Stappia indica: one gene and its partner. The protein of the gene in region 1 interacts with the protein of each later gene in a pairwise test. Links are inferred from orthologs where the notes say so. Each region holds a gene or a part of one and is shown in the gene's direction. Other genes may lie near its edges.

Region 1 (6,507 bases):
CTCAGTAGCCGGTCGCCCGGTCGACGGTGTTGCGCAAGGCCTCGCCGGCCTCGAAGGCAAGGATCTGCTCGGCCACATAGGTCGAGATCGCCTCCGGGTCGCTGTCGGCGGCGACATGCGGCGTGATCACCACATTCTCCAGCTTCCACAGCGGACTGTGCGAGGGCAGCGGCTCGGTCTCGAACACGTCGAGGCTGGCGCCCCTCAGCGTGCCGTCGGTGAGCGCGCGGACGAGATCCGCCTCGACCTGGCTGCCGCCGCGCCCGGCATTGATGAAGACCGGCCCGCCGAGCGCCCCGTCCCGTGCCAGCTGCGACACGAGAGCGTAATCGACGAAGCCGTGCGTCTCCGGCGTCAGGGGCAGCAGGTTCACCAGAATGTCGGTGCGGGCGAGGAAGTCGCCGAGCTGAGCCTCGCCGGCATGGCAGGCGACCCCGTCGATCTGCTTGGGCCCGCGCGCCCAGCCGGCAACGTCAAAGCCCAATCGCACCAATACCTTGGCGGCTTCCGCGCCGAGCACGCCGAGGCCCAGAAGGCCGACCCGCACATGCCGCGCGGCCGGCTGTTCCAGGTCGCGCCACACGCCCTCGCGCTGCTGCGCGGCGTAGGCGAGATGCTGGCGATGGTGCAGCAGGACCTGGAGCGCCACCCACTCGGCCATGCGCGCGGTCAGGTCCGGATCGACGACGCGCACCACCGGAACGTCCGGCAGTCCGGGCTGGGCCAGCAAATGGTCGACGCCGGCGCCGAGCGAAAAGATCACCTCGAGATTGGGGCAGGCGGCCAGGACCTCGGCCGGGGCCTTCCAGGCCAGCGCGTAGCGGATGTCGGCCGGGTCGCCGACGGCATCCGGCCAGGACCGGATCTCGTGTTCCGGCAGGTGCCGGGCAAGGCGCAGGGCCCAGGCGGCAGGGTTCCAGCCCTTGACGGCGATCAGCAAGCTCATGGCGGTCCTCCAAAGGGGTGTTTCCCTCCCTTAGAGCATCTTCCGCCGGCCTGTGCAGCACCTGGATCGAAAAAAGCGTCGCAAAGCCAAGCCTCTGGCGGCAAAGGCGCGGTGGTTGTCCGCATGGCTCCGAACCGCAATTCGCATCGACGATGCGGTGCGCAGCGAAACCGAATTTTGAGAGAAATTTTGCAAAATTCCGCGCTGAAATCGGAAAAATTTGATTTTCTTGTCGCAAACGCACTTTTCCGGGGGGAGAGGATAAATGGATATCGGAGACGTCAAGGAGGTGGTCGCCTGGGTCGACCTGATGCCGGGGCCGGGTCGCACGCCGACCCTGCATGTGACCGGCACGGTGACCGTCCCGACACCCGGCCACGAAGTGATGGCCGAGTTCGCCGGGATCGAGACGTCGGAGCCGCCGGTCTACCTCATCGAGGTGACGCCGCGCGAGGGCGCCGGCCCCTGCCCGCAGGTGCCGACCGACATCAAGTTCCACTATATCGAACGGAGCTACGCCGGGGCGGCGAGGACGGTGCGGGTGTTTTCCGGCAGCGACAGCGAGACGGCGAAGATCGGCGAGGCGCACTGACGCGGGGCCGACTTGTCCCCGCTCGCCGCCGGCCTCTATCCCCGCCCTATCCCCGGTGCCGTGCCCGCTCCGGACCGGGGTGGGCGGGCGTCGTTATCCCCGCAGGGTGCCGGCTGGCGTATGATATGTGGAGTTGGCCTTCAGTCGGCGGCGTAGGGGTCGTGCAGGCCCGGCAGGGGCAGGGGGCGTGCCGGCTCGTCGCGGCGGCCACGCGGCTCGGCCGCCGGCGTGCCGCCAACAGGGCCCGGCCGGTCGGCGGTGCCGTCTGAAGCCTGCTCGCCGCGCGGCGGGGCAAGGTCGAGATCGCCGATGGTGCGGCCGCGCTTGCCGATCTTGTCGGTCGAAATGAGGATCTGCTCGATGTCGCGTCCGGCCTGGCCGAAATGCTGCTGCAGCTTGCGGACCCGCTCGTCCAGCCGGTCGACATCGGCGACGAGATGGGCAACCTCGGCCTGGATCCGGTGCGCCTCCTCGCGCAGCCGCGCATCGCGCAGCACCGACTGGACCACCTGGATCGACAGCAGCAGGAGCGAGGGCGAGACGATCACCACCCGGACTCGGTGCGCCTTCTGGACGATGTCGGCGAACTGCTCGTGGATCTCGGCGAAGATGCTTTCGGACGGCACGAACATGAAGGCCGTGTCCTGGGTTTCGCCGGGAATGAGGTAGCGCTCGGCGATGTCCGTCAGGTGCTTGCCGATGTCGCGGCGGAACCGGGCGCGCGCCTGCTTCAGCGATTCCGCTCCTTCCGCCTGCTTCAGCTCGTTATAGGCCTCGAGCGGAAACTTGGCGTCGATGACGAGGGGCGGCGCGCCGTTCGGCAGATGGATCAGGCAGTCGGGCCGCACCCGGGTCGACAGGGTCGCCTGGAAACTGTAGCCGCCCGGCGCCAGCGCATCCTGGACGATGGCTTCCATCCGGCCCTGGCCGAAGGCGCCGCGCGCCTGCTTGTTGTCGAGGATCGACTGCAGCGCCCCGACCTGGCCGGAGAGGTCGCGGATCGTCGCCTGCGCCCGGTCGATGACTGCGAGGCGCTCGTGCAGGTGGCGCAACCCGTCATGGGTGCGCCGCGTCGTCTCGGCCATCGACTGGCCGAGCTTGTGGCTCATGCCGTCGAGCCGCTCGTTGACCGCGCGCATCAGGTCGCCCTGCCGGGAGCCGAAGACCTCGGCCATGGTCTGCATCCGGCCGGTCATTTCGGACTGGACCTTGAGCAGGTCGGCGATCCGCGCCTCGAGCTCGCGCGCGTGTTCGGCGGCCCGCCATTCGGCATCGCGGGCCCGGCCCGCCTGCCGAGAGACAGAGACGAGCGTCAGCACCGCGGCTGCGAGCAGCAGCAGCGCCGCACCGACCAGCGCCTCGCCGAGCGACACCGGCCGGCCGAGCAGAGTGAAGAGAATCGTCTCCATGGAAACAAAGATAGAACATTTGCCGCTGCCGCGAAACGGCGCAAGCGTGCAGGGCGGCAACCGGGCACCGTGGGCGGGCCGAGGGGCGCCCGGCGCGCGCACGACGCCGGCAGCTCCCTCGCGTGGGGCCGTAAACCGCGGAAATCGTGCGTTCCGGGCGCATCCGCGCGTTGACGCGGGCGGCCTTCTCCCATATTTCAGCACCATGACGAAACGAGACATCATCATCCTGCCGGATCCCAAGCTGCGCCTGGTCAGCGAGCCGGTCGCCAGCGTCGACGACGCCGTGCGCCAGCTGGCCGACGACATGCTGGAAACCATGTACGACGCGCCGGGCATCGGGCTGGCCGCGATCCAGATCGGCGTGCCGACGCGCATGCTGGTGCTGGACGTGGCGCGCGAGGGCGAGACGCCCGCGCCGATGGTGGTGATCAACCCCGAGATCGTCTGGGAATCCGACGAGCACTCCGTCTATCAGGAGGGCTGCCTGTCGATCCCCGAATATTACGAGGACGTGGAGCGGCCGGAGCGCATCGGCCTGCGCTTCCTCGACCGCGAGGGCGCGCAGCGCGAGATCGAGGCCGACGGCCTGCTCGCCACCTGCCTGCAGCACGAGATCGACCACCTGAACGGCGTGCTGTTCATCGACCACATTTCCAAGCTGAAGCGCGACCGCGTCGTGAAGAAGTTCCAGAAGCAGGCCCGGCTGACCGAAAAGGCCTGAGCCGCGCCGGAGACTGAACCTGCGACCCGGGAGCCGGACGCATGGACATCGCCTTCTTCCTCAAGGTCTTCGCGGCGCTTTTCGCGATCATGAACCCGGTCGCCAACCTGCCGGTGTTCCTGGCGCTGACCGGCGACCGCGATGCGGCGGGAAAGCGCGCCGTCGCGCTGACCGCAACGCTCGGCCTGATTGCCGGCTCGGTCGTCGTCTTCTTCGGCGGCGAGGCGATCCTGTCGCTCTTCGGCATCAGTATCGACGGCTTCCGCCTTGCCGGCGGGCTGCTGATCCTGCTGATCGCCCTCTCCATGCTGCATGGCGGCGAAAGCAGCGCGCAGGCCGGCACGGACGCAGAGAAAGAGCATCACCGGAGCGTCGACAATCCGGGCATCTACCCCTTGACCGTGCCGATGCTGCTCGGACCCGGCTCGATCTCGACCATCGTCATCTTCCGCGAGCAGGCGAGCGGGACGGGGCAGGAGATCGCCCTGGTGGCGGCGCTGGCTGCCATGGTCGCCGTGCTCTCGGCGACCTTTCTCGCCGCGCCGCTGCTGACGCGGGTGCTGGGCCGCACCGCGATCAGCATCATGAGCCGGCTGATGGGCATGATCCTTGCCGCCATCGCCATGGAGATGATGGTGGCGAGCCTCAAGGCCCTGTTGCCCGGTCTTGCATGAAGCGCCTCGCATGACGCGCCTTGCCTGATACGTTCAAACCCCTGAAAGCCGAGCCCTGCTCGACCCTTCGAAGGAGAAATCATGACCTTGCGCATCGTCTTCATGGGAACGCCGGAGTTTTCCGTTCCGACCTTGATGGAGATCGTCGGCCAGGGTCACGATGTCGTCGCCTGCTACACCCAGCCGCCGCGAAAAGCGGGCCGGGGCATGGAAGAGCGCAAGTCGGCGGTGCACCAGGCGGCGGAGACGCTGGGCATTCCGGTGCGCTGCCCGCAGTCGCTGAAGAGCGAGGAGGAGCGCGCCGCCCTTGCCGAGCTCGCGCCCGACGCGGCCGTCGTCGTCGCCTACGGGTTGCTGCTGCCGCGCGCGGTGCTCGACATTCCGGTGCATGGCTGCCTCAACCTGCATGCCTCGCTGCTGCCGCGCTGGCGCGGCGCGGCGCCGATCAACCGGGCGATCATGGCCGGCGACACGGAAACCGGCGTCGAAGTGATGCGCATGGAAGCCGGGCTCGACACCGGGCCGGTCTACATGGCCGAGAAGCTGGCGATCGGGCAGGACATGACGGCCGGCGAGCTGCACGACCGCCTGTCGGTGCTGGGCGCCGACCTGATGGTGCGCGCGCTTGCCGCCCTGCCGCGCGGCGCCCTGGTGCCGACGCCGCAAGTGGAGGAGGGCGTCACCTACGCCCGCAAGATCGACAAGGCCGAGACCCGCATCGACTGGACCCGGCCGGCCCGCGAGGTGCACGACCATGTGCGCGGGCTCTCGCCCTTTCCAGGGGCCTGGTGCGAGGTGGAGATCGCCGGGCGCTCCGAGCGGGTGAAGGTGCTGCGCAGCACGCTGGACGAAAGCGCCACGGGCGAGCCGGGCACGCTGCTGTCCGCCGGCGACGAGTTGCTGGTCGCTTGCGGCAGCGGTGCGGTGCGTCTGGTGCAGCTGCAGCGCGCGGGCAAGAAGCCGATGCCGGCGGCCGAGTTCCAGCGCGGGGCGCAGCTCAGCCCTGGTGCGCGCCTGTCTTGACCCTGCCTGTCCATCCATCGCCAAGCGGACGCGCGGCAGGCTATGATGCCCGCCAGCAAACCCGGCAGCCGCCGGTGCCAAATCGCCAAACGGATCCCAGACGATGACCCATCCCGCGCTTGAACCCGAGATCCGCCCTGCCACCCCTGCCGACGAGGCCGATATCTCGATGGTCATCGCCACGGCCTTCGGCGACGAGGCCGAGGCGCGGCTGGTCGACGAGCTGCGCTCCTGCGGCGCGCTGGTGCTGGAGCAGGTCGCGGTCGACCGGGACGGGCGCGTCGTCGGCCATATCGCCTTTTCGCGGGTGACCGGGTCGGGCGCCGGCCACCGCCTTGCCATCTCCTGCCTGGCGCCGATTTCCGTCAGTCCCGACCGCCAGCGCGGCGGCATCGGCTCGGCGCTGATCCGCGCCGGGATCGCAGCCCTGCGCGAGGGCGGCGAGGATCTCGTCCTGGTGCTGGGCCATCCCGGCTATTACCCGCGCTTCGGCTTCGATCCGGAGCTTGCGAAAAAGGTCGCCGGCCCCTATGCGGGACCTGCCTTCCAGGCGCTGGCGCTGAGCGAGGCCGCCCGTGCGGCCCTGCCGATCGAGGTCACCTTCGCCACGCCCTTCGAGGCCTTCGAGTAACCCCGCGCGACAACCGGCGAGCCGATCCCGTTCCATGCCCCGATACAAGCTGACAGTCGACTATGACGGCCGCCCTTTCGTGGGCTGGCAGCGGCAGGACAACGGTCCGTCCGTGCAGGGTGTGATCGAGCGGGCGGTGAAGGCGTTTTCCGGCGAGACGGTGACCATCGGCGGGGCGGGGCGCACCGATTCCGGCGTGCATGCGACCGGGCAGGTCGCGCATCTCGATCTGGAGAAGGACTGGCCGGCGGCAACCGTGCTCGGCGCGCTCAACTTCCACTGCCTGCCCGATCCGGTGGCGATCCTCGCATGCGAGAAAATGCATGAGGGGTTCGATGCGCGGTTCTCTGCGATCCGCCGCCACTACCGCTATCGCATCGCCAACCGGCTGGCGCCGCTGACCCACGATCTGGGGCTGGCCTGGCACGTGAAGAAGCCGCTGGACGCAGAAGCGATGCACGAGGCCGCGCAGGTCTTCGTCGGCCATCACGACTTCACCACCTTCCGC
Region 2 (6,649 bases), 870 kb from region 1 along the record:
GACGACCAGGCGGACCAGGCCGAGGAGCCCGGCGAAAGCCGGCGCCGCGAGCTGCCGTTCTCCAACCTGCCGCCGACCTCGGACTACAAGTTCTTCACCAACCGCTTCGACGAGACGGTACCGGCCGAGGAGCTGTGCGACACCGCCGAGCTCGACCGCCTGCGCAGCCATCTCGACAAGCAGCTGGTCAACCTGCAGGGCGCCGTTGCCCGGCTGGCCAACCGGCTGCAGCGCAAGCTGCTGGCCCAGCAGAACCGCTCCTGGTCCTTCGACCTGGAGGAAGGCATGCTGGATACGGCCCGCCTGACCCGCGTCGTCACCGACCCGATGCAGCCGCTTGCCTTCAAGCAGGAGAGCGACACCAATTTCCGCGACACCGTGGTGACGCTGCTGCTGGACAATTCCGGCTCCATGCGCGGCCGGCCGATCACCGTTGCCGCGACCTGCGCGGACATCCTGGCCCGCACGCTGGAGCGGTGCGGCGTGAAGGTCGAGATCCTCGGCTTCACCACCCGCGCCTGGAAGGGCGGGCAGTCGCGCGAGGCGTGGCTCGCCGCCGGCAAGCCGGCCCAGCCCGGCCGCCTCAACGACCTGCGCCACATCATCTACAAGTCCGCAGACGCGCCCTGGCGCCGCGCCCGCCGCAATCTCGGCCTGATGATGCGCGAGGGCCTGCTGAAGGAAAATATCGACGGCGAGGCGCTGGACTGGGCGCACAAGCGCCTGCTCGGCCGCCCCGAGGCCCGCAAGATCCTGATGATGATCTCGGACGGCGCCCCGGTCGACGACTGCACCCTGTCGGTCAATCCGGGCAATTATCTCGAGCGTCACCTGCGCTACATCATCGAGGAAATCGAGACCCGCTCGCCGGTGGAGCTCATCGCCATCGGCATCGGCCACGACGTCACCCGCTACTATCGCCGCGCCGTCACCATCGTCGATGCGGAGGAACTGGCCGGCGCCATGACCGACCAGCTCGCCGACCTCTTCGACGAGCAGACGCAAGCACCGTCGCGCGGCGGTCGCGGACGGCGCCGCTCGGCGCGCTGACGCCATGACCCGGCTCCTGCCGGCCCTTCGGCTCCCGACGCGGCGCGCTGCCGCGCTGGCTTCCGTCATGCTGGCGGCAGCGCTGCTGCTGATGCCGGCCCCGGCCCGCGCGGTCATCGACGTTCCCCTTCAGGACGTGACGATCCGCAGCAAGCAGATCGACGCGTTCCGCATCGGCCGTGCCGACGAGCCGCGCTTCGGCGAGCTGACCTTTCTCGGCGGTCTGGAGCTCTTGTCCGGCAACCGCCATATGGGCGGCCTGTCCGGCCTGGTCCTGAGCGCCGACGGCCGCGAGATGGTGGCGATCGCCGACAACGGCCTCTGGCTCACCGCAACCATCGACGCGGACCCGAACGGGCGGCCGCTCGCCGTGCGCGACGCCCGCCTCGGTGCCATCATCGGCCCGAACGGCAGGCCGCTGATGGACCGCGGCCGCGGCGATGCGGAGGCCCTGGCCCTGCGCCGCAATCCGGACGGCACCGGCGAGCTCTACATGGCGACCGAGCGCTACCACGCGATCTACGCCTTCCCCTATCCGCTGACCGACCCGCGCACGCCCGGCCGCTCGATCGACCTGCCGGCCACGCTGACCGGCAACCTGCGTCACAACAAGGGGATGGAGGCGGTCGCCTTCGCCAATTCCGGTCCTCTGGCCGGCACGCTGGTCGTGGTCTCCGAACGCGGACAGACCTTCAACTCGAACCTGCCGGGCTACCTGCTCGGCGGGTCGACACCCGGCACCTTCACCGTCCTGCGGCAGGACTCCTACGACGCCACCGACGCGGCCTTCCTCGACAATGGCGACATGGTGCTGCTGGAGCGCCGCTTCACCCTGCGCCACGGCATCGGCATGCGGGTGCGCCTGCTGCCGGCAGCGGAGCTGAAGCCCGGCGCCATGGTGGTCGGCCGCGTGCTGCTGGAGGCCGGCTTTTCCGAGCAGATCGACAACATGGAAGGCGTTGCCGTGCACCGGAATGCCGCCGGCGAGACCATCCTGACCATCGTCTCCGACGACAACCGCTCGATCCTCCAGCGCACGCTGCTGCTGCGCTTCCGCATCGACGGCTGACCCCGCAGCAAGGCCGCATCCGCAAGGCCGTGTTGACAATGGCCGCGCATGGCGTCATCTAGTCGCCGTCGAGGTCCGGACAGTTCCCGTCCGGATCCGCGAGGGATCCCATGCCGAAGCCGAGCGCCCTTTTCAACGCCCCGTTCGCCGCGACGAAAGCCGCGAACGGTGTCGCGTGCGCCGGCACGACCACGACGACGACCCGCAAAACGACCGCCTGACGGCCCTCTCGACCCGCGCTCCCCCGGGTCCGAAGGGGGACCGAACGGACCTGAGGCTCCCGCAGGGATGGCGGCTTCGGGTTGGCGGGGAGCGGCAAGAGAGGACTGAATACCAATGGCTTACAAGATCGCAGTGGTCGGCGCGACCGGCAATGTCGGCCGCGAGATGCTCGACATCCTGGACGAACGCGGCTTTCCGGCCAGCGAGGTCGTGCCTGTTGCCTCCCGCCGTTCGCAGGGCGTCGACGTCTCCTTCGGCGACCGCACGCTGACCTGCCAGGCCATCGACCATTTCGACTTCTCGGATGTCGACATCTGCCTGATGTCCGCCGGCGGCACCGTGTCCAAGGAGTGGTCGCCGAAGATCGCCGCCAAGGGCTGCGTCGTCATCGACAACTCCTCGGCCTGGCGCTACGACGCCGACGTGCCGCTGATCGTTCCGGAAGTGAACGCCGACGCCATCACCGGCTTCACCCGGAAGAACATCATCGCCAATCCGAACTGCTCGACCGCCCAGCTGGTCGTCGCGCTCAAGCCGCTGCACGATGCGGCCACCATCCGGCGCGTCGTCGTGTCCACCTACCAGTCGGTCTCCGGCGCCGGCAAGGACGGCATGGACGAGCTGTTCAACCAGACCCGCTCGATCTTCGTGAACGACCCGATCACCCCGGAGAAGTTCACCAAGCGCATCGCCTTCAACGTCATTCCCCATATCGATGTCTTCATGGAGGACGGCTACACCAAGGAAGAGTGGAAGGTGCTGGCCGAGACCAAGAAGATGCTCGACCCGAAGATCAAGGTCACCTGCACCGCCGTGCGCGTGCCGGTGTTCATCGGTCATTCGGAGAGCGTCAACATCGAGTTCGAGCGCCCGATCACCGCCGATGAGGCCCGCGACATCCTGCGCGAGGCGCCGGGCGTGCTCGTCGTCGACAAGCACGAGGACGGCGGCTACGTCACGCCTTACGAGAGCGCCGGCGAGGATGCGACCTATGTCAGCCGCATCCGCGAGGACGCGACCATCGAGAACGGCCTCAACATCTGGGTCGTCGCCGACAACCTGCGCAAGGGCGCGGCTCTGAACGCCGTGCAGATCGCGGAAGTTCTGGTCAATCGCGGCCTGATCACCCCGAAGAAGGCCGCTGCCTGAAGCTCCCGCTTTCTAAATCCGTATGCTGCGCGGCGCGGTCCCTTGCGGGCCGCGCCGTTTTTTTTGCCCGCTCCCGGCAATCCTGACAGGGCTGGCCGCGCCGGCCAAAACCCGACAGACTGCCCGCCCAGAACAGCATCCCGGGAGTGAGTGAGACGATGAACAGGACACCAAAGCGGGCACCGGTGCGCAGGATCGCCAGCGCCGCCCTTGCCGCCTGCCTCTTGTGGGCAGGACCCGGCCTTGCCCAGACAGCCGCTCCAGCCGCGCCCCAGCCGGCGCCGATCCTCTCCGGCTCGGACCGCTTCCACCCGGTGCTTGCCCGCAGCGGCATGGTCGCCAGCCAGGAAGCGACCGCGACCCGCGTCGGCCGCGACATCCTCGCTGCCGGCGGCAATGCGGTCGATGCGGCGGTGGCAGTCGGCTTCGCCCTTGCCGTGACCCTGCCGCGCGCCGGCAATATCGGCGGCGGCGGCTTCATGCTGGTCCACATGGCCGGGAGCGGCGAGACTCAGGCTCTCGACTATCGCGAGCTTGCCCCTGCCGCCGCCACCCGGGACATGTTCCTCGATGCCGAGGGAAATGCCGACAGCGAGAAATCCCGCTATTCCGGCCTTGCCGTCGGCGTTCCCGGCACCGTTGCCGGCTTCCACGCCGCCCATGCCCGCCATGGCAGCGGCCGCTTCAGCTTCGCCGAGCTGCTCGCCCCCGCCATCGCGCTTGCCCGCGATGGCTTTCCCGTCTCCGACGATCTCTCCGGCTCCCTGAAACAGGCCCTGCCCCGCCTGTCCAAGGATCCTGCCGCGCTCGCGACGTTCTACAAGCCCGGCGGCGGCTTCTACGAGCCCGGCGAGACCTTGCGCCAGCCGCAACTCGCCGCAACGCTGCAGAAGATCGCCGACGAAGGCCCGGACGGCTTCTACAAGGGCCCGGTCGCGGAGGCGATCGCCGCACGCGTCCGCGAAGGCGGCGGCGACATGACCGCCTCCGATCTTGCCGCCTACGAGGCGAAATGGCGCGATCCCGTCTCGGGCACCTATCGCGGCTACGAGGTCGTCTCCATGCCGCCGCCCTCCTCCGGCGGCGTCCATCTCGTCGAGATCCTCAACATGCTGGAGCCCTTCGACCTGGCCGCATCCGGCTCCGGTTCGGCGGCGACGCTCCATGTCATGGCCGAGGCGATGAAGCGGGCCTATGCGGATCGCTCGGAGTTCCTCGGCGACCCCGACTTCGTCGATATTCCGGTGAAGGGCCTGACCTCCAAGGCCTATGCCGCCTCGCGAATGGCCGATTTCGACACAGAAAAGGCAACGCCCGCGGAAGGCCTTTCCCCCGGCAAGCCGGCCCCTTACGAGAGCGAGGAGACCACGCACTATTCGGTGGTGGACGGTCAGGGCAATGCGGTCTCCAACACCTACACGCTCAACTTCTCCTACGGTGTCGGCATGATGGCCGGCGACACCGGCATCCTGCTCAACAACGAGCTCGACGACTTCTCCGCCAAGCCCGGCGTGCCGAACGCCTACGGCCTCATCGGCGGCGATGCCAATGCCGTTGCGCCGCGCAAGCGGCCGCTCTCCTCGATGAGCCCGACGCTGGTGTTTCGCGACGGCCGGCTGGTGCTGGCCACCGGCTCTCCCGGCGGCAGCCGCATCATCACCACCGTGCTGCAGATCATCCTCAACGTGGTCGACCACGGCATGAACATCGCCGAGGCGACCGCCGCCCCGCGCATGCACCATCAATGGCTGCCCGACGAGATCCGCATCGAGGACGGCTTCTCGCCGGACACGCTGGCGATCCTGCGCGGGCTCGGTCACACGGTGGAGGAGCGCGCCACCATGGGCTCCACCCAGTCGGTGATGGCGGTCGAGAACGGCCTTGCCGGCGCCTCGGACCCGCGGGTGCAGGGCGCATTGGCCGCCGGCAACTGATCCTGCAAAGGGCCGGCGGGCTCAGCCCCGCCGGCGAAGCAGGGTCGCCGCCAGCAGCAGCACGTAGACGCCGCCGAGCAGCATCGGCAGGCCGGAAAGGCCGGCGAGATCGATGGCGAGACCGGAGATCGCCGGCCCCGCAAAGCCGCCCACACCCCACATCACGGCAAAACCGGCATTGCCGGCGATCAGCATGGCGCCCGTGAAGCGGCGGCCGAGCTCCATCAGCGCGATGGTGTAGACGCCATAGGCCGAGGATCCCCAGACGAAGAGCATGGCCCAGAGCGGCCATTTCGTCTCGATCAGCACCGGCAGCAACGCGGCGCCGGCAATGGTCAGCAGGCACAGCACCACCATGACGAGGCGCGGCCCCCAGCGATCGGCCACCGTGCCGATCGGCACCTGGAAGACGATGTTGCCGACGATCAGCACGGCAAGCGCCGTTGCCACCGCCGCCTCGTCGAGGCCGTGACCGAGACCGTAGACCGGGAACAGCGTCAGGATCGCCTGGTCGAAGGCGGCGGCAATGCCGGTCACCACCAGCAGGAACGGGATCAGCGGCGCAACGGCGCGGATCGACCCGTTTTCGCCGGCGGCAAACCGCGGCAGCCGATGGCGGATCGAGGCGATCAGCAGCGCACAGACCAGACAGACCGCGATGCAAAGAAGGAACGGCGTGAGCGTCCGCGTGCCTGTCACCGTCAACGTCGCCGGGCCGAGCGCGAAGCCGGCGGCAAGCGCCGTCGCATAGAGGCCCAGCATGCGGCCGCGGATCCGGTCGGGCGCCAGCTGGTTCACCCAGGTCTCGCTGGAAATGTAGAGCCCGTTGATGCCGACGCCGAGCAGGAAGCGCGCCGGAAACCACAGCCACAGCGACTGCACCGTGCCGATCAGCGCGAACAGCACCGCCAGCAGCAGCGCACTGGCAATGGCCAGCCGTGCCGCACCGAAGCGGATCGCCAGTTGCGGCACCAGGGGCGCGGACAGGATCAGGCCCAGCGCCATCATGGCGGCATTGCTGCCGATCAGCCAGGCCGGCGTTCCCTGCCGCTCCAGGATGAAGGAGAGCAGCGGATAGGTGAGCCCCTGCGCCAGGCCGAACACGCCGACCAGCATCAGCACCACCGCAATCGCCGCACGGTCGAGCGTCTGCGGCGCGCCGGGCACGTGCTCCGCCACCTCGGCCACCTGCGGCCGGTCGGGCACAGGCGCGGTCGGCGACGGC

Evidence for each region.
Region 2: the proteins of def (region 1) and GH266_RS13085 interact in binary tests that used the Escherichia coli proteins (3 or more experiments, as listed by UniProt). The link is inferred for Stappia indica from one-to-one orthologs.

Annotation. Positions count from the first base shown.
Region 1 is NZ_CP046908.1:3,650,748-3,657,254, forward strand. What follows is about bases 2,181-4,911. They hold def (peptide deformylase), read left to right. Parts: upstream 2,181-3,152; coding sequence 3,153-3,671; downstream 3,672-4,911. Other genes in these bases: GH266_RS17070 (DNA recombination protein RmuC), read right to left, coding at 2,181-2,947; GH266_RS17080 (MarC family protein), read left to right, coding at 3,713-4,345; fmt (methionyl-tRNA formyltransferase), read left to right, coding at 4,433-4,911. In the rest of the region: GH266_RS17060 (2-hydroxyacid dehydrogenase), read right to left, coding at 2-946; GH266_RS17065 (hypothetical protein), read left to right, coding at 1,212-1,538; more of GH266_RS17070, read right to left, coding at 1,679-2,180; more of fmt, read left to right, coding at 4,912-5,368; GH266_RS17090 (GNAT family N-acetyltransferase), read left to right, coding at 5,472-5,999; tRNA pseudouridine(38-40) synthase TruA, read left to right, coding at 6,034-6,507. UniProt on the Escherichia coli protein: Removes the formyl group from the N-terminal Met of newly synthesized proteins. Requires at least a dipeptide for an efficient rate of reaction. N-terminal L-methionine is a prerequisite for activity but the enzyme has broad specificity at other positions.
Region 2 is NZ_CP046908.1:2,776,636-2,783,284, forward strand. The notes cover bases 1,600-4,472. They hold GH266_RS13085 (aspartate-semialdehyde dehydrogenase), read left to right. Parts: upstream 1,600-2,455; coding sequence 2,456-3,490; downstream 3,491-4,472. Other genes in these bases: GH266_RS13080 (esterase-like activity of phytase family protein), read left to right, coding at 1,600-2,119; ggt (gamma-glutamyltransferase), read left to right, coding at 3,649-4,472. Also shown: cobaltochelatase subunit CobT, read left to right, coding at 1-1,050; more of GH266_RS13080, read left to right, coding at 1,055-1,599; more of ggt, read left to right, coding at 4,473-5,424; GH266_RS13095 (MFS transporter), read right to left, coding at 5,446-6,649.